One region of the Sporosarcina sp. FSL K6-5500 genome, then DNA from elsewhere that is predicted to be linked to it. Evidence: riboswitches for the same ligand, from Rfam matches in the RefSeq annotation. Region 1 holds a riboswitch; each other region holds the start of a gene.
The links. Region 1 has a riboswitch for cobalamin ahead of MKX62_RS04825 (ABC transporter substrate-binding protein). Riboswitches for the same ligand answer to the same signal wherever they lie in the genome.

Region 1 (5,332 bases):
CGGTCAACGAGGCGTGCAAATCCAAGAACGAGGAACATTGTTAATGCAGCACCAACCATACTGAATATAGGAAGCGTATAAGTACCTAAAAACGGGATAGAAATACCAAAAAAGAGCGTCATAACAGCACCGACCGAGGCGCCGGATGACACTCCGAGGGTGTATGGATCAGCGAGAGGATTTTTCAGCAACCCTTGGAAAGCAGCTCCCGAAATCGCGAGCGATGCGCCGACAAGTCCGGCAAGCACGACACGCGGCATACGAATCTTCCACAAAATATTGGTAGCTGTTGCATCCGCCTCCGCATTCCATAACGTACTAATCGGTATTTTCACAGACCCGATTGACACACCGAGCCACACCGCCACAACGAGTGCGGCGGCGGAAACGATGTAGGCAACGCTGGATTTACTCACCGAAAGCCTCAGGGTAGATGGCTTTTGCTATTTCTTCAAGCCCTTCAGCAAGACGTGGGCCTGTACGGCTCGTGATATTCTCTTTAACTTGAACAACAGCTTTTTCTTTAATTGCCGTAATCGTATCGAAACCTGGGCGTGCATAAACGTCTGCAACTGCCGTTTCGATATAATCATACAACACGATAATTACATCCGGATTACGGTTAATAATTTCTTCCGGAGCTATCATAAACCAGTCTTCCTGATCAGCAGCAATATTTTCAGCACCGATCATTTCTAGCATTTGATCCATAAATGTATTTTTTCCTGGTGTGTAAATGTCTGGTGCTGGCGATGTTTCAACGAAAACTGTTTTTTTATTGTCGACTGTTACTAATTTCGCCAATACTTCTTCTACTTTTGCTTTCATATCCGTAATGATTTTTTCTGCTTCTACTGTTTTACCAGTCGCTTGACCGATTGTTTCAATCGTTGTGTACGTTTCTTCAAAATTTGCTGCATTTTTTACAACAAAGACTGGGATTCCTGCATCGCGGATTTGTTGCAGTCCTTCTTTGCCTTTTCCAAGTCCTGATTCATGCGCAAAAACAATTTCAGGGTTCATGGAAACGATTTTTTCGACGTTGAAATCCTGGCCGCCGATTTTCTCTTTTTCAAGTGCTTCTGCTGGATAATCATCGTAGTCATTGACGCCGACAATCGCATCCCCAAGACCTAGTTCAAACAATATTTCCGTGTTGCTTGGCACCATAGAAACGATTGTTGCCGGTGCAGTTTCCAGGGTAATTTCATTACCAACCGAGTCCGTTAACGTAAGCGGGAATTCAGCTTTAACCACTTCGGCTTCCGGTGTCCCATCTACTTTCGGCTTATCTGGTGTAGTAGCTGTTCCACATGCTGCGAGCAAGAATACTGCCAAAAATGCCGTTAATCCTAATTGCCAAATCTTTTTCATGTTGTTTTCCTCCTGTTTGTTCCAAATAAAAATCCCCCGTAATTGCTACGGAGGAATAAGCTGAGTAAAAATCTGGACGCACAGTGACGTCGATTTTCACTAATCCTATCCTCGTAGGGTACGTGTGATCCATAAAGGCAGGTCTCCTGGCTCGTGTTCAAGGCTTGCCGCGTCTTCCCGGAACTTTTTCCAGTGACACATTGCGACTAACTCACACTTACAGTGGCGGGACCGCGCCGGCATTGAACCGACTTCCCTTTTAACCCCGTTTTTAATGCGGGGCACCTTTATGTTTGGTATGTATTTTGTACAACTTTCAGTATACTACAAATTTTTATTGTGTCGATAGTGAGGGAGATTTGTAGATTTAGATATGTTGAATTAAAGAATCCCGTTGAACCTGTTGTGTCGCTCGATGATGAGAGAGTATTAATTCGGAATGTGGATTGTAGATCGCTTGGCTCTTTGGGGATGCCTCTAGCCATGAGCCTGGATTGACGCTTCGCATCCAGTCTCATGGCTTCGGCTACCCCTTTGCCGCGCCGGCGCTGGAGTGTACATTATTGAAAGTGATTTTGAGATGTTTGGACTGAGATTATAATGTGAGTACTATTTTATACTAATTTCATTGAAGAAAGACATACTACGAGCTACAGGTCTTTTCCCCGACAATGCAATGTGCATTCTATTATATAGACAATCCAGCGAAGGCGCGCCTTCGTGGTAGCCGGAGCGATAAGACTGAAAGCGGTCTTCTTTCTGGCTTATCGCGGGAGGCATCCACAAAGCGTCGAAGCGATATTAGCAGGATTTCTAATTCATTCCAGGTAGTTGGACTTATTCAGCGGCCTTCCAAAAGCCCTTGTAAAGAGCATGCATCGTATTCATTTGTTCAACATATATAGGGAGAATATCTGCATGTGAAAAACGCCTTACTTGAGAGATAACAATCTCTCAAGTATGGCGTTCAATTTTATTACATCTTTTCTGGAGCAGAAACACCAATAAGTTTCAATGCATTTGCAATTGTTGTGCGTGTGATTGTAATTAATGCTAGACGTGCTTCCGATAGTTCGCGGTTGTCTGGGTCCAGCACTTTTTCTGCGTTATAGAAGCTGTGGAATGTAGCCGCTAGTTCTTGGATATATGTTGCAACGCGGTGTGGTGAACGGATTCTCGCTGCATCACTGATTACTTGCGGGAAGTCACCGATTTTCTTCAGTAATTCCAACTCTTTTTCAGCTTGCAATAAAGAAACATTATCCACAGATACAGCCATGCCATTTTCATCAGCTTGGCGCAAGATTGATGAAATCCGTGCATGCGCATATTGTGCGTAGTACACAGGGTTTTCATTCGACTGAGAAATCGCTAGGTCTAGGTCGAAGTCCATCTGCGAGTCACCTGAACGCATTGCGAAGAAGTAACGGACTGCATCCAAACCAACTTCCTCAACTAGCTCACGCAAGGTTACGGCTTTCCCCGTACGTTTACTCATCTTGAACTTTTCACCGTCTTTATATAACTGAACCATTTGCACGACGCTGACTTCGAGCGTGTCGTTGCCGTAACCAAGCGCTTCGATTGCCGCTTTCATCCGTGGAATATAACCATGGTGATCTGCGCCCCAAATATTGATAAGTTTATCGAATCCGCGAAACAATTTATCCTCATGGTACGCGATATCCGGTGTCAAATACGTGTAAGTACCGTCGTTTTTAATTAACACACGATCTTTGTCATCACCGAAAGTTGTTGAACGGAACCATGTTGCGCCATCTTCTTCAAAGACATGGCCGTTGGCACGTAATTTATCAAGAGCAACATCGATTTTGCCGTTTTCATACAATGAAGTTTCAGAGAACCAGACATCAAATGACACACGAAAATTCGCAAGGTCTGTTTTTAGCTTCTCTAATTCATGCTCCAGGCCATATTGGCGGAAGAAGGCATAACGCTCTTCATCTGGCGTGTTGACGTATTTGTCGCCATATTCAGCTGCCAGCATTTTACCGATATTAATAATGTCCGGTCCTTGGTAGCCGTCTTCAGGCATTTCTTTATCCAAACCGAGTGCTTGGAAATAACGTGCTTCAACAGAATTGGCAAGGTTGTGCACTTGATTTCCCGCATCGTTAATGTAGTACTCACGTGCCACATCGTAGCCAGCGAAATCGAGAACGTTGGATAGAGAATCACCAAGAGAAGCTCCACGTGCATGTCCAAGGTGAAGGTCACCTGTCGGATTTGCAGAAACAAATTCAACTTGGACTTTTTGTTTATTGCCGAAGTTTGAACGGCCGTAGTTCTCGCCTTGTTCAAGAACGGTCTTGACGATGCCGCCTAAGTAATCCGTTTTTAATTTTATATTGATGAAACCAGGACCTGCAATTTCAATCGATTCGATCGAAGTGCCATCCGTATTTAGTTTTTCAAGTATCGCTTCCGCAATTGCACGCGGCGGCTTTTTCGCTAACTTTGTCAGTTGCATAGCAATGTTCGTTGCATAATCGCCGTTGTCTTTGTTATTAGGCGTTTCAAGCATAATGTCCGGTATTGCCGTTTCTTCTGCCAAACCCGCATCAATTACAGCTTGACGGAGTGCCACTTTTACCTCTTGTTGAATCTGTTCTACCGCGTTCATATTGTTCCCTCCGTGTATGTAATAGTCAGTTCGTATGTTCCAAGAAGCGATCCTTCTGCATGCAAATCGTAATGCACATTGAAGCGTCCTCCGGAATTGTCTTCTTGCTCCTTGAAATCGAGCTTGTCCGTTTTGACAACTAAGTCAAACGTCGCCGGTCCACTGCCGTACGTTCCTGGACGTTCACCAGCTGCAACAAATGGCAATCGCATCGTAACTGCACCGCGACGCATAATAAGTGCGTCTGTAGAATCCAATTTAACAATTGTTTGAATCGACTTTCCACTTTGTTGTTCTTCATATTTCAAATAAGATTTGCCTGCTTTTTCAATCAGCAAACCTTTTGCATTCAATTCATGCTTCTCCTCGTCTTGGCCTGGATGGCGAATTGACGAATGGAGCTTAATCGTTACATATCGCCCTTTTTCCCGCGATTCCATATACTCACTGTCCTTTTCATGAAAACATCTTCTTATTATATCCTTTTTACGGTCTACATTTCAATCTATCCGAGCAATGCATGTTTTTACGCATGTTCCGTTTAATCTGTTTCCATGCGTCCCATACTAGATGCAAAGATATGGACGGGACGGGATCGTATGCAACGGACAGTATATGTGAAACAGAAAAAAAGACGCTCGGCATTACGAAGGCTGTTGCTGCTATCCGTCACGATGATAATGGCGGTGCTGACCATCTTCCTTTCGCTCAGGCTCTATGCTCAAATTACAGGCGCACCTTCTTTAAGCGTGCCAAAAGCTTCTGTCTTTCTTGATAAAGATGGCAAGCAAATTGGCGACCGGTTTTCCGCGGAACGACGGTACTGGGTAGACCTCGATGACATGTCACCGTTTCTAATCGATGCAGTCGTTGCGACAGAAGACAAGAATTTTTATAGCCACAACGGTTTTGATTATAGACGGATTGCAGGCGCCCTTTTGAAAGATGCGAAATCCGGGCGCAAAGTCGAAGGAGCCAGCACAATTACCATGCAATATGCGAAAAACTTGTATTTGACGTTTGAAAAGACATGGAAACGGAAAATCACTGAAGCACTTTATGCCTATCGAATGGAAATATTTTACGAAAAAGATGTCATCTTAGAAGGTTATTTGAATACTGTTTACTTCGGACATGGCATGTATGGTGTCGAGGCGGCAAGTAAGTTTTATTTCGGAAAGTCAGCAAAAGATCTGACGTTAGAGGAATCCGCCGTTATTACTGCCATCGCGAAAGGTCCTTCGGTTTATTCGCCTATTGAAAATCCCGAGAAATCGAGGGAACGAACATTGCTGGTATTGTCACTTATGGAGG
Region 2 (5,332 bases), 590 kb from region 1:
CTCAATTGAAAAGCCAGATACTGTACTTTGAATGAATGGAATGCCAAGCGTGGCTGCTGCTTTAGCAGTAGCAATCTCGCCCTCTTCATGTGCGATTTTTTGCATGCCCACAGGTGCAATTAATAGAGGAGAAGGATATGTATGGCCGAATAATTTTACAGACGTGTCCAATGTAGAAACATCATTTAGAAATCGGGGGACAATGGAATATTTTGAAAAAGAGGAGACGTTTTTTCGCAACGTCTCTTCACCACCCGCCCCAGATTGGATATAGCCGAATGCACCAGCGGGCATCTTTTCTTTAGCAGCCGCTTCCAATTCTTTGAATGAAACCGGAAATGATTCATCAGGTGTGATGTTTTGTAATAGTAAGTCGTTGTTTCTAGTTAAAGTCAAATCGATTCATACCCTTCATAAGGAAATTGGCTTTCTTTTAATAAAAAACACTTGAATCTTTGAAATAAGTTTTACTAGCTGGCCGCTCTTCTAAGAAGTTTTTCATAGAATTAATAATAGTAGTAATCGTATATTCATTTGAAATTAAAGTCAATCGCGATTTATTTAAAATAGTCTAAAAGTACAGGCGGTCTATGCTGCATGAATAAAACAACAATGGGTCACGTCTGTTGATTAACCATTTATTCGAATAAAATACTGGTGAGCAGGGCTTAAAATAATCCTTTTTCACTGGATCATTTCCGGTTCGCTTTCGGCGAATTAATCACGACATATTTACCGTGAGGCAAGTGTGGCTAGAAGTGACTCCGTCACTTCTAGCCACACTTTTTTCAGTAATCCTGTTGCGAATAGTTGCATGTCGCATTCCTACATATCTAGACGTCCCGGTAATCGTATAGAAGTCACTCTATCCAAAGCAGTCCAAAGTCAACTATACACATAGCGCCCAGTAGGTGATCACGTTACTCACTGGTTACTTTGGTTAATCAACAGACATGACAATGGGTTTTATTTATAAACAATGCATTGCCTTCTCGGCTTCATCCCACGGGACGGAATAGCCTTTTCCTTTGGTCAAGAAAATGGAAGTGGATGAGTATTCGGGATCCGCTTCTTTGTTATAACCGATTTCTTCAATGACTTGTTCCTGGTTATGACAGCGGTCATAGCCCCCGAATAACAGGCTAAGCGTTCCTTTACCGTGGGTGAATGAAGCAAAGACGGTGCTGTAATTCATAAAAGTAGCAACTGGCACACGCCCTTTTACAATAACTTTTTCGCCAATTGTTTCTGGTGCGTCAAAGCTGCCATGTGCTTGTTGAATGTCTGACAGCACTCTTCCCATATTATCCAAGTCCACTTTTATTTTGAAATCGTAGTAGGGTTCGAGCAACGTATTGGGTACTTGTTCTAAACCTTGTCGCAGAGCCCGGAAAGTAGCCTCTCTAAAGTCACCTCCAGATGTGTACTCGTTATGACTTCGTCCTGTCAGTAACGTTACTTTGACATCTGTAAGAGCTGAGCCGGTTAATAACCCATGATGCTCTCGTTCGAATAAATGGCCGCGTACTACGTTTTGGTGACCAATAAGTAAATCGTTTGCATGGCAGACGTTGTCGAACTGTATGCCACTATTCCTTTCGGTTGGTTCAATTAAAAGATGTACTTCCGCGTAATGCCTTAAAGGTTCAAAATGACCATAACCCGTTACGGATGTTTCAATGGTTTCCTTATACAGGATTTTAGGTTCACCGAAGGAGACTTGAATCGAAAAACGCTCGTTAACAATTTGTTGGAGTACTTCGAGCTGGATGACGCCCATAACGTGAACATGAATTTCTTGAAAATGTTCATCCCAGAAGACGCGCAAAGAAGGATCCTCCGCATCGAGTAGGTTAAAACATCGAAGTACTTCTTTCACATGGATGGCAGCGTCGAAAATAACTTTTGACTTAAGGGTAGGCATCATGTCAAAGGTCGCTTTTTCTTCTAGTGCTCCAACGCCATCACCAATGGCCGCTTGCGTTAATCCAGTAACGGCGAACAGTTCACCGGCATGAACATGATCGATTGCTTTGAACTTATTACCGTTATAAACGCGTATCTGTGTCACTTTCTCCGTGTAATCTCCGTAATTCACTCCATCCCTGACGCTTAGCGTACCGCTTAGTGATTTAAGGAAAGTGACCCTGTTACCACTGTCATCATGGCGGATTTTATAGACCTGTGCAGCGAAATCACTATCATCATCGTAAGAAGTTGTTGTCAATAAATCGAGCTTCTCGAAAAACGCCATGACACCAATGTCCTTGAGTGCAGAACCGCTGGAGAGGGCGAAGATTTTATTGTCGCTAATCATTTTCTTTAATGTTGCAAGCCACAAATCGTTGTCGTAACCTGATTCCAAATAGGTCTCAAGAAGTGCTTCATCACGTTCTGCGATAAATTCAATGAGTTCATCTTCCATAATTCCTTCATTGAAAGAGGATGTAAGGTCACAGATGTCTTCCGATAGATTGGTGCGAATTTCATGGAGTACACTTGCAATGTCGGTTCCTTCACGGTCCGTTTTATTGATGAAAAAGAATGTAGGTACCTGATGTTTGCGGAGCAGTTGCCACACGGTTTCCGTATGACCTTCCACGCCATCGCTTGCGCTAATGATAATAATGGCATAATCCATTACTTGAATAGCGCGTTCCATTTCAGGAGAAAAATCGACGTGTCCAGGTGTATCGATAATGTAGTAGGTAGATCCGTTATAGGAAATGGATGCCTGGTCTGCAAAAACCGTAATACCTCTTTCTTTCTCAATTGTATGGCTATCGAGGAAGGCGTCTTTATGGTCCACGCGCCCTCTTTGTTTAATGCTTTTTGTATGATAAAGCAGTTGTTCAGAAAAAGTTGTTTTTCCTGCATCTACATGTGCAAGTATGCCAATTGTTTTATACATGATGTCACTCCTGTCCGATTCTTGCTACTACCAGTAGTATAGCAAATCTGAATTGGGCGAATGACCTTAAATAGGTGTTATACTGTAAAGACAAACTGAATGTGAAGGAGGAATCAGATTTTGAAATATTCAAGAACGAAAATGGAACAGCTTGTAAAGAATGATAAAGAGCTGTCAAAACGTCTGAAACAGATAATGGCAGAGCTTGACTTAGAGAAGAGTTTTGCTTTGAAAGCGTTGTATCATGCGGATGTAAAAGACGGTGGTACGCATCAGAGGAATTATCAGGAACTGTAAGTACATTAAAAGCGTGGAAAGTCTATTATGACTGCCACGTTTTTTTTGATGCCTTTTTCACTGGATCATTTCCAGTCCGCTTTCGGCGAACTATTTATAACATCTTTACCGATGGGCAAGTGTGGCTAGGAATTGCAGTTCATTGCTCCTAGATAATCCTGTCGCATCCCTACACATCAAGACATCTCGGTAATCATATAGAGGTCGTTCAATTCAAAGCAATCCAAAGTAATTGTACAAGAAGCGGCTATATATGTTGAATTAAAGAATCCTATTGAATCAGTTGTGGTGCTCAATAATGAGAGAGCTGTTATTCGGGTTGTGGATTGTAGATCGCTTGGCGCTTTGGGGATGCCTTTGCCGCGCCTTCGCTAGGTTGTATATTTTCGAGAGAAATGTAATTTTGAGATGTATATGGCGAGATTGTAAGGTGATTACTAGTTGATATTATATAAATTGAAATAAAGAATTCCATTGAACCGCTACGGCGCTAGGAGATGCCTCCCGCCATAAGCCAGATGAGGTATTCTTTAACCTATCTGGAATAACCTCTTGGCATTAACTGTATAATTTCTGCAAAGAACGCAGAAATTATACAAACCGAACTCTTCGTTGTTCGGTTGGCTACCCCTGTTAAGGCGCCTTCGCTCAGTATATATACCGGATTCAACATATATAATTATAGTCAAGAAATCCACAATCCAGGTTGCAGATTTCATCCCAGATAATGAAATGCGTTATCTCACATAGACCACCCAGCGCAGGCGCGTCTTCGTGGTAGCCGGAGCGATAAGACTGAAAGCGGTCTCCTTTCTGGCTTATCGCGGGAGGCATCCACAAAGCGTCGAAGCGGTATTGGCAGGAATTCTAATTTGCTCTAAGTATTGGGGCTTTTTCAGTGGCCTCTCAAAAGCCCTTGTAAAGCATATACGCCGTATTCATTTGTTCAACATATATAGTGTTGGATTCAGTTATTTACTGGTTGTTTTTTTAAGCTTAATCTTCTGGTGAACCGATTACTTCGTGTTTGATTTCATCGAATGCTTTTTGGAGGTTACGTGAATAAAGTTTTTTTACCTCTTCGTTTATAGACGTTGTTTTTCCAATCTGTTCTTCGTAATAAGAATAGGTTGAAGACAGTGATTGTGATTCGCTTATGATGAGATTTGTCATTAAGACATGTTTGAATGCGTCCAGATAATATTCTTTTGTTCCAAGTTTCATTGGCTAAAATCCCTTTCTTTTATGGAAATAAAAAAGCATCTTCCTAGTTAAACGTAAGGAAGATGCTAGTATGCGTAAATTTGTATGGTCGCTTGTTGCCGTAACGAATGGTTCGTAAACAGAAGTACACTATTGACTGCACAGTGAAATAAGAGGTATTGAGTCCTCTTATGTTTCTTTTGTATTACGTTCTTTCGTACGGCGGCTTTTACAAGAAATTGCTCGATCATAGCCGCACTTAACACCTCCTATCCGCGTAGGGAATTGGTGTGTACTGAAATAGGCAGGTCTCCTGGCTCATGATCATCGCGTTCTTTTCCCTTCCCATTCGTAACGAACAGTGGATTTGAAAAGAGTACTCCCATTTACAGTTGCGGGACAGCGTCGGTTTTTCACCGAACTTCCCTTTTAAGCTTTTATACAAACGTAAAAAAGCACCTAATTTCTACACGTTATTCAGTTGTGCTTTTACTATAACATACATATTGTCTGACTTAACACGATTGCTAAACAAGGGGTTCATTAATGGCCCATTACCGCAAATTTGGACAAGAAAATGTCTATCCCTCTTACTATAATCAAGCTGGGGGGATAGAAAATGAATAAAATAAAAACAAAAGATCCATATCGAGTTTACATTTCTACATGCTTCTTATCACAATTATTTTTCACATTTATATTTACGGTGAACTTGTTGTACCATGTGCAAACTGTAAAGCTTGATCCGCTTCAACTTGTGTTAATTGGGACCGTTTTGGAGCTTTCCGTTTTTCTTTTTGAGATTCCAACTGGGGTTGTTTCGGATTTGAAAAGTCGGAAGTTATCTTTAATAATTGGGTATATATTAATAGGAATCGGTTTTTTAATTGAAGGGGTATTTCCCTATTTTGTAACAGTGCT
Region 3 (5,332 bases), 2.0 Mb from region 1:
AATGACTCGATTAAATTCGTTGAGTATATGCTTCGCCAAATTGACTTTGGAAAGCTGTAGAAGGTAAGTAGATGGTCATTTGTAGCGAGTGATTTTGTCACCTTTGGGTATGATTTTTTCCACTTTTCACAGAAATTATCTAACGCGACTTGCCCAGCTTCCTGATTATCAGCTCGGTAAACCGTTTTGAAGTCATCACAAATCTCAGCACGGTCTTCAACACGTACTTTATGTGAAATATTGCGCGCCACATGCACTAAACATGTTTGGAATTGCGCTTTAGGAAATACGCTTGTAATCGTGTCAACCATACCTGTTAAGCCGTCTGAAAGGAATAGAAGGACTTCTTCAACGCCACGCTCTTTTGTTTCTAGTAAGAGCTCTTTCCAATTAAATGCTGATTCTGTTGGAGCGATTGTGTAAGCAATTACTTCTTTTGATCCATCTTCACGAATGCCCACAGCTATATAAACAGCCTCTTTAGAGACCGTTTCACGTCGAACAGAAATATAGGTTGCGTCTAAATAAACACAGACGTAGCGCGCACTGAGTTTCCTTTTAGTAAAGGCCTCTACTTGTTCACCCACTACCTGTGTCATATTAGATATTGTTTGACGTGTGTAATGATGGCCATACATTTTTTCGATTAAATCGGCAATTTCCGACATGGTCACGCCTTTTTGAAACATGTGAATGACAAATGATTCAAGTGTATCATTTGACCGCTTATAAGGTGCGACTGTCTGTTGTTTAAACTCGCCGTTGCGATCACGGGGAATTGTGATTTGGAGGTCACCATATTCCGTGTGTAGCGTTCTTTCATATGAACCATTACGTGAATTACCTGAATTAAAACCGATTCGGTCGTATTTTTCATAATCTAAAAAAGCCGTCAGCTCCGTGGCGAGCAGCGCATTTACCGCTGTTTCTAAATGCGAACGAAAAACTTCGGTAATATCTTGTTTTTGGACTAGTGCTTGGACAATATCTGCTGTAAACTGAGTCATAGGGAAGACCTCTTTTCTAGGATTGGTTGTGGTGACTTAATTCTACCAAGAAAAGGTCTTCCTTTTTGTATTTATTCATTTACACAAGATATTTTACACTCTCTATGCGCTTTACAAGGGCTTTTGGGAGGTCACTGAAAAAGCATTAGTACTTGGAATGGTTTAGGATTCCCGCTAATACCGCTTCGACGCTTTGTGGATGCCTCCCGCGATAAGCCAGAAAGAAGACCACATGGGAGGGATTGAACTGCATCCCTCCTTAGTCTTATCGCTCCGGCTACCACGAAGTAGCGCCTTCGCTAGATGGTCTATGTGAGAAAGAGCTTTTCATTATCTGCGATGAAATCTGCAACCTAGATTGCGGATTTCTTGACTATAATTATATATGTTGAATCCGGTATATATACTGAGCGAAGGCGCCTTAACAGGGATCGCCGTAGCGGTTCAATGGAATTCTTTAATTCAACATATATAGTGTGTAAATGGGGATTGAATACCCGTTTCCCATTTATGTAATAGTAATGATAAGTGATGATAAATGAAAAGAGTATCCAATTATTGTTTACGCATTCTTGAAGTCGGTATACTTAATGCCTCTCTGAAACAATAGAAATTAGATATGAATAAAGAATTGGAATATTTAAAAGTTTGTGTTATAGTCAAGGGGATATTTCGATAATTGAATATGTGTAAAAATAGGTGCGGATTAATACTGACGTATTGGTCTGCTTAAAAGGGAAGTTCGGTGAGAATCCGACGCTGTCCCGCAACTGTAAATGGGAGCGATTTCGTTTAAACCACTGCTTTTTAAAAAAAGTGGGAAGGTACGAATAGCAATGATCATTAGCCAGGAGACCTGCCTCTTTTTATAACACATGTTGACCTACGAGGATAGGGGGTGTTAAGGACGCGCGGATGAGCTATGCCTATTTTTAACAGGCAGCTTTCTTTTAGTTGGGATTCTAGCGCTCTTTAACAACTTCTCTTATGAAGTTGTTTTTTTTATGGTCAGAAATAAGGGGAAGCGCTGCGAACAGATACAAATAGGATAATTTTTGGTGAAGTGAAAGCGTTTACAAATCTCAGAGTCATAACCATTCAGATTGGGGGAAAATAGTTTGACGAATACACTTACATTTTTACCAGGACTTGAAGGCGTGATCGCCACTGAAACATCCATTTCGCTGCTCGATACGGAATTGGGTCAGATTATTATCAAAGGATACGATTTAATCGAGCTTTCAAAAACAAAAGGGTATCTTGATATTGTCCACTTGCTAATGGAAAATACCTTGCCGTCTGATACTGAAAAAGCAGATGTGGCAGATAAATTGAAAAAAGAGCATGGTGTGCCAGAAGGTGTCACAAAGATTTTGCAAGCATTGCCTAAAGAGACACATCCAATGGACGCATTGCGAACTGGGATATCTGCTTTAGCGGGCTATGATAAGGAAATTGATCAGCACACTCTAGCTATCAATAAAAAAAGAGCTTACGAGTTACTTGGCAAAATTCCAGAAATAATTGCGAACAGCTTTCACATTTTACAGGAAGAGGAACAAATTCACCCGTTGAAAGAATTGTCATACAGTGCTAATTTCCTTTATATGATTACGGGGAGGAAACCGACAGAGTTGGAAGAATCTATTTTTGACCAGTCGCTACTACTTTATAGCGAGCACGAAATGCCAAATTCCACCTTCACCGCAAGGGTAATTGCCTCGACGTTTTCGGATTTATATGGTGCATTGACTGGAGCGGTTGCTTCTTTAAAGGGCTATTTACATGGAGGAGCGAATGAAGCAGTCATGAATATGCTTTTAGAGGCTGGTTCTGTTGACGCATTTGAATTGTTATTAGAAAAGCGTTTACGTGATAAAGAGAAAATTATGGGGTTTGGTCATCGAGTCTATATGAAAAAGATGGATCCAAGGGCCTTGGTAATGAAGGATGCTTTAAAGGAGTTATGTGCGCTAAAGGGTGACGATCTCCTTTACCGAATGTGTGAGGCGGGAGAAACCATAATGGAGAGAGAGAAAGGACTTTATCCAAATCTAGATTATTACGCGGCACCGGTATATTGGATGCTGGGCATTCCAATCCCATTATACACACCAATCTTTTTTGGTTCGAGAACAGTAGGATTGTGTGCGCATGTTATTGAACAACATGAAAATAATCGTTTATACCGTCCAAGGGTTCATTATATAGGCGAACGACACAGCAATCATTCAACTGGGGAGTTGTAACTGGCCGTTCACCACAACAGCGATACACTAGGCATCACTTAGTACTATTCTAAACAAATTGAAAGCGGAAAGGAAGAGTTAGATGTTGAAATTGAAAGAACAAATGACAATGGACACACTGATAGAGGAAATTACGGACTATGTTTTAAATAAAGAAATTACAAGCGAGGAAGCATATAAGACAGCACATAATGTGTTAATAGATACAATCGGGTGTGGAATATTGGCATTAAGCTATCCGGAGTGTACGAAATTACTAGGACCTGTAGTACCGGGTACTATTGTTCCAAATGGCAGTCGTGTACCTGGTACATCGTATGTACTGGACCTGGTCCAAGGCGCATTTAATATTGGCTGCATGATACGATGGCTCGATTATAATGACACATGGTTAGCTGCTGAGTGGGGTCATCCGTCCGATAATTTAGGTGGCATTTTAGCTACAGCAGATTATCTAAGCCGTTTACGTCTTTCGGAAGGAAAAAAACCACTTGTTGTACGTGATGTATTGGAAATGATGATTAAAGCACATGAAATCCAAGGCGTACTGGCATTAGATAATAGTTTGAACCGTGTTGGACTTGACCATGTTCATTTCGTCAAAATTGCTACAACTGCGGTCGTCACCAAAATGCTTGGCGGGGGACGTACAGAAATAAATAATGCGTTGACAAATGCCTGGATTGATGGCGCAAGCCTTAGAACGTATCGTCATGCACCTAATACCGGTTCACGAAAATCGTGGGCAGCAGGAGATGCAACGAGTAGGGGTGTACGACTGGCGATGATGGCAATGACAGGCGAAATGGGTTACCCGACAGCGCTATCCGCTCCGGAGTGGGGATTCCAAGATGTTTTATACAATCAAAAGGAATTAACACTGGCACGTCCTTTAGACTCTTATGTGATGGAGAATATACTGTTTAAAGTATCGTATCCAGCCGAGTTCCATGCGCAAACAGCGGCGGAATGTGCCATTATCCTGCATCAGGAGATAAAGGAGCGACTTGATGATATTGAAAAAATTACAATCACGACACATGAATCTGCTATTCGGATTATCGATAAAGTAGGTCCGCTTAACAATCCCGCTGACCGTGACCATTGCATCCAATACATTACGGCACTTGGTTTACTATATGGCGATGTTGTTGCAGATCATTATGAAGATGACGTGGCAAATGACTCACGAATCGATCAATTAAGAAATAAAATGATTGTCGTAGAGGACGAGCAGTATAGTAAAGATTATCTCGATCCGAGCAAGCGCTCGATCGCCAATGCTGTTCAAGTTACATTTAAAGACGGTTCCACAACAGAGAAAGTTGTAAGTGAGTATCCGCTTGGTCATCGCTTTAGAAGAGAGGAAGCTATTCCTCAAATACGCGAGAAATTTTCGGCTACATTGATGACTCATTACCCTGAAAAGAAGCGAACAGAAATAGAAGTGGCGTGCGAAAGCCAAAGTAAGTTAGAACAGATGAACGTCAAAGAATTTGTCGACTTATTTTTGCTTTAAGAGAGGAGGGAAATGACAATGGCGTGGATTGTTGATCAACAATCATCACAAGAGACATTAGCTAAGAAATTCCATTCAATCATGCATGCATCAGGAATCGTTCAAATCCCTGGTGCGCATGATGCGATGGCAGGGCTTATTGCACGAGATGCCGGATTTTCTGCACTCTATTTATCGGGGGCCGCCTATACGGCTAGTCGTGGTTTACCAGACTTAGGGATTGTGACGTCAACTGAAGTTGCGGAGCGAGCAAGGGATATAGTGCGTGCTACCGATTTACCGCTGCTTGTTGATATAGATACAGGTTTTGGTGGTGTATTGAATGTAGCAAGGACAGCCCGTGAAATGGTAGAAGCGAATGTCGCAGCAGTACAATTAGAGGACCAACAGTTACCTAAGAAATGTGGCCATTTGAATGGAAAGAACTTGGTTTCTACTGAAGAAATGGTGCAGAAAATAGTAGTGTTGAAACAGGTTGCACCGACACTTCTTATTGTTGCGAGAACAGATGCGCGCGCAGTGGAAGGTTTAGAGCAAGCGATTGATAGAGCGAAGGC

Region 2: it holds a riboswitch for cobalamin, as region 1 does, so the genes downstream of both, MKX62_RS07885 (hypothetical protein) here and MKX62_RS04825 (ABC transporter substrate-binding protein) in region 1, are expected to answer to the same signal.
Region 3: it holds a riboswitch for cobalamin, as region 1 does, so the genes downstream of both, mmgD (citrate synthase) here and MKX62_RS04825 (ABC transporter substrate-binding protein) in region 1, are expected to answer to the same signal.

The regions. Positions count from the first base shown of each region.
Region 1 covers NZ_JBBOTP010000001.1:1,113,322-1,118,653, forward strand. The annotation lists gene MKX62_RS04820 (FecCD family ABC transporter permease) at 1-416, opposite strand, end outside; gene MKX62_RS04825 (ABC transporter substrate-binding protein) at 409-1,374, opposite strand; cobalamin riboswitch at 1,494-1,678, opposite strand; gene argS (arginine--tRNA ligase) at 2,351-4,018, opposite strand; gene MKX62_RS04835 (DUF1934 domain-containing protein) at 4,015-4,458, opposite strand; gene MKX62_RS04840 (transglycosylase domain-containing protein) at 4,618-5,332, shown strand, end outside.
Region 2 covers NZ_JBBOTP010000001.1:1,704,317-1,709,648, forward strand. The annotation lists gene MKX62_RS07870 (alpha-hydroxy-acid oxidizing protein) at 1-396, opposite strand, end outside; gene MKX62_RS07875 (translation factor GTPase family protein) at 971-2,911, opposite strand; gene MKX62_RS07880 (hypothetical protein) at 3,032-3,208, shown strand; gene MKX62_RS07885 (hypothetical protein) at 4,205-4,432, opposite strand; cobalamin riboswitch at 4,698-4,889, opposite strand; gene MKX62_RS07890 (MFS transporter) at 5,031-5,332, shown strand, end outside.
Region 3 covers NZ_JBBOTP010000001.1:3,146,980-3,152,311, forward strand. The annotation lists gene MKX62_RS15160 (IS256 family transposase) at 1-1,007, opposite strand, end outside; cobalamin riboswitch at 1,688-1,885, shown strand; gene mmgD (citrate synthase) at 2,126-3,256, shown strand; gene MKX62_RS15170 (bifunctional 2-methylcitrate dehydratase/aconitate hydratase) at 3,339-4,775, shown strand; gene prpB (methylisocitrate lyase) at 4,794-5,332, shown strand, end outside.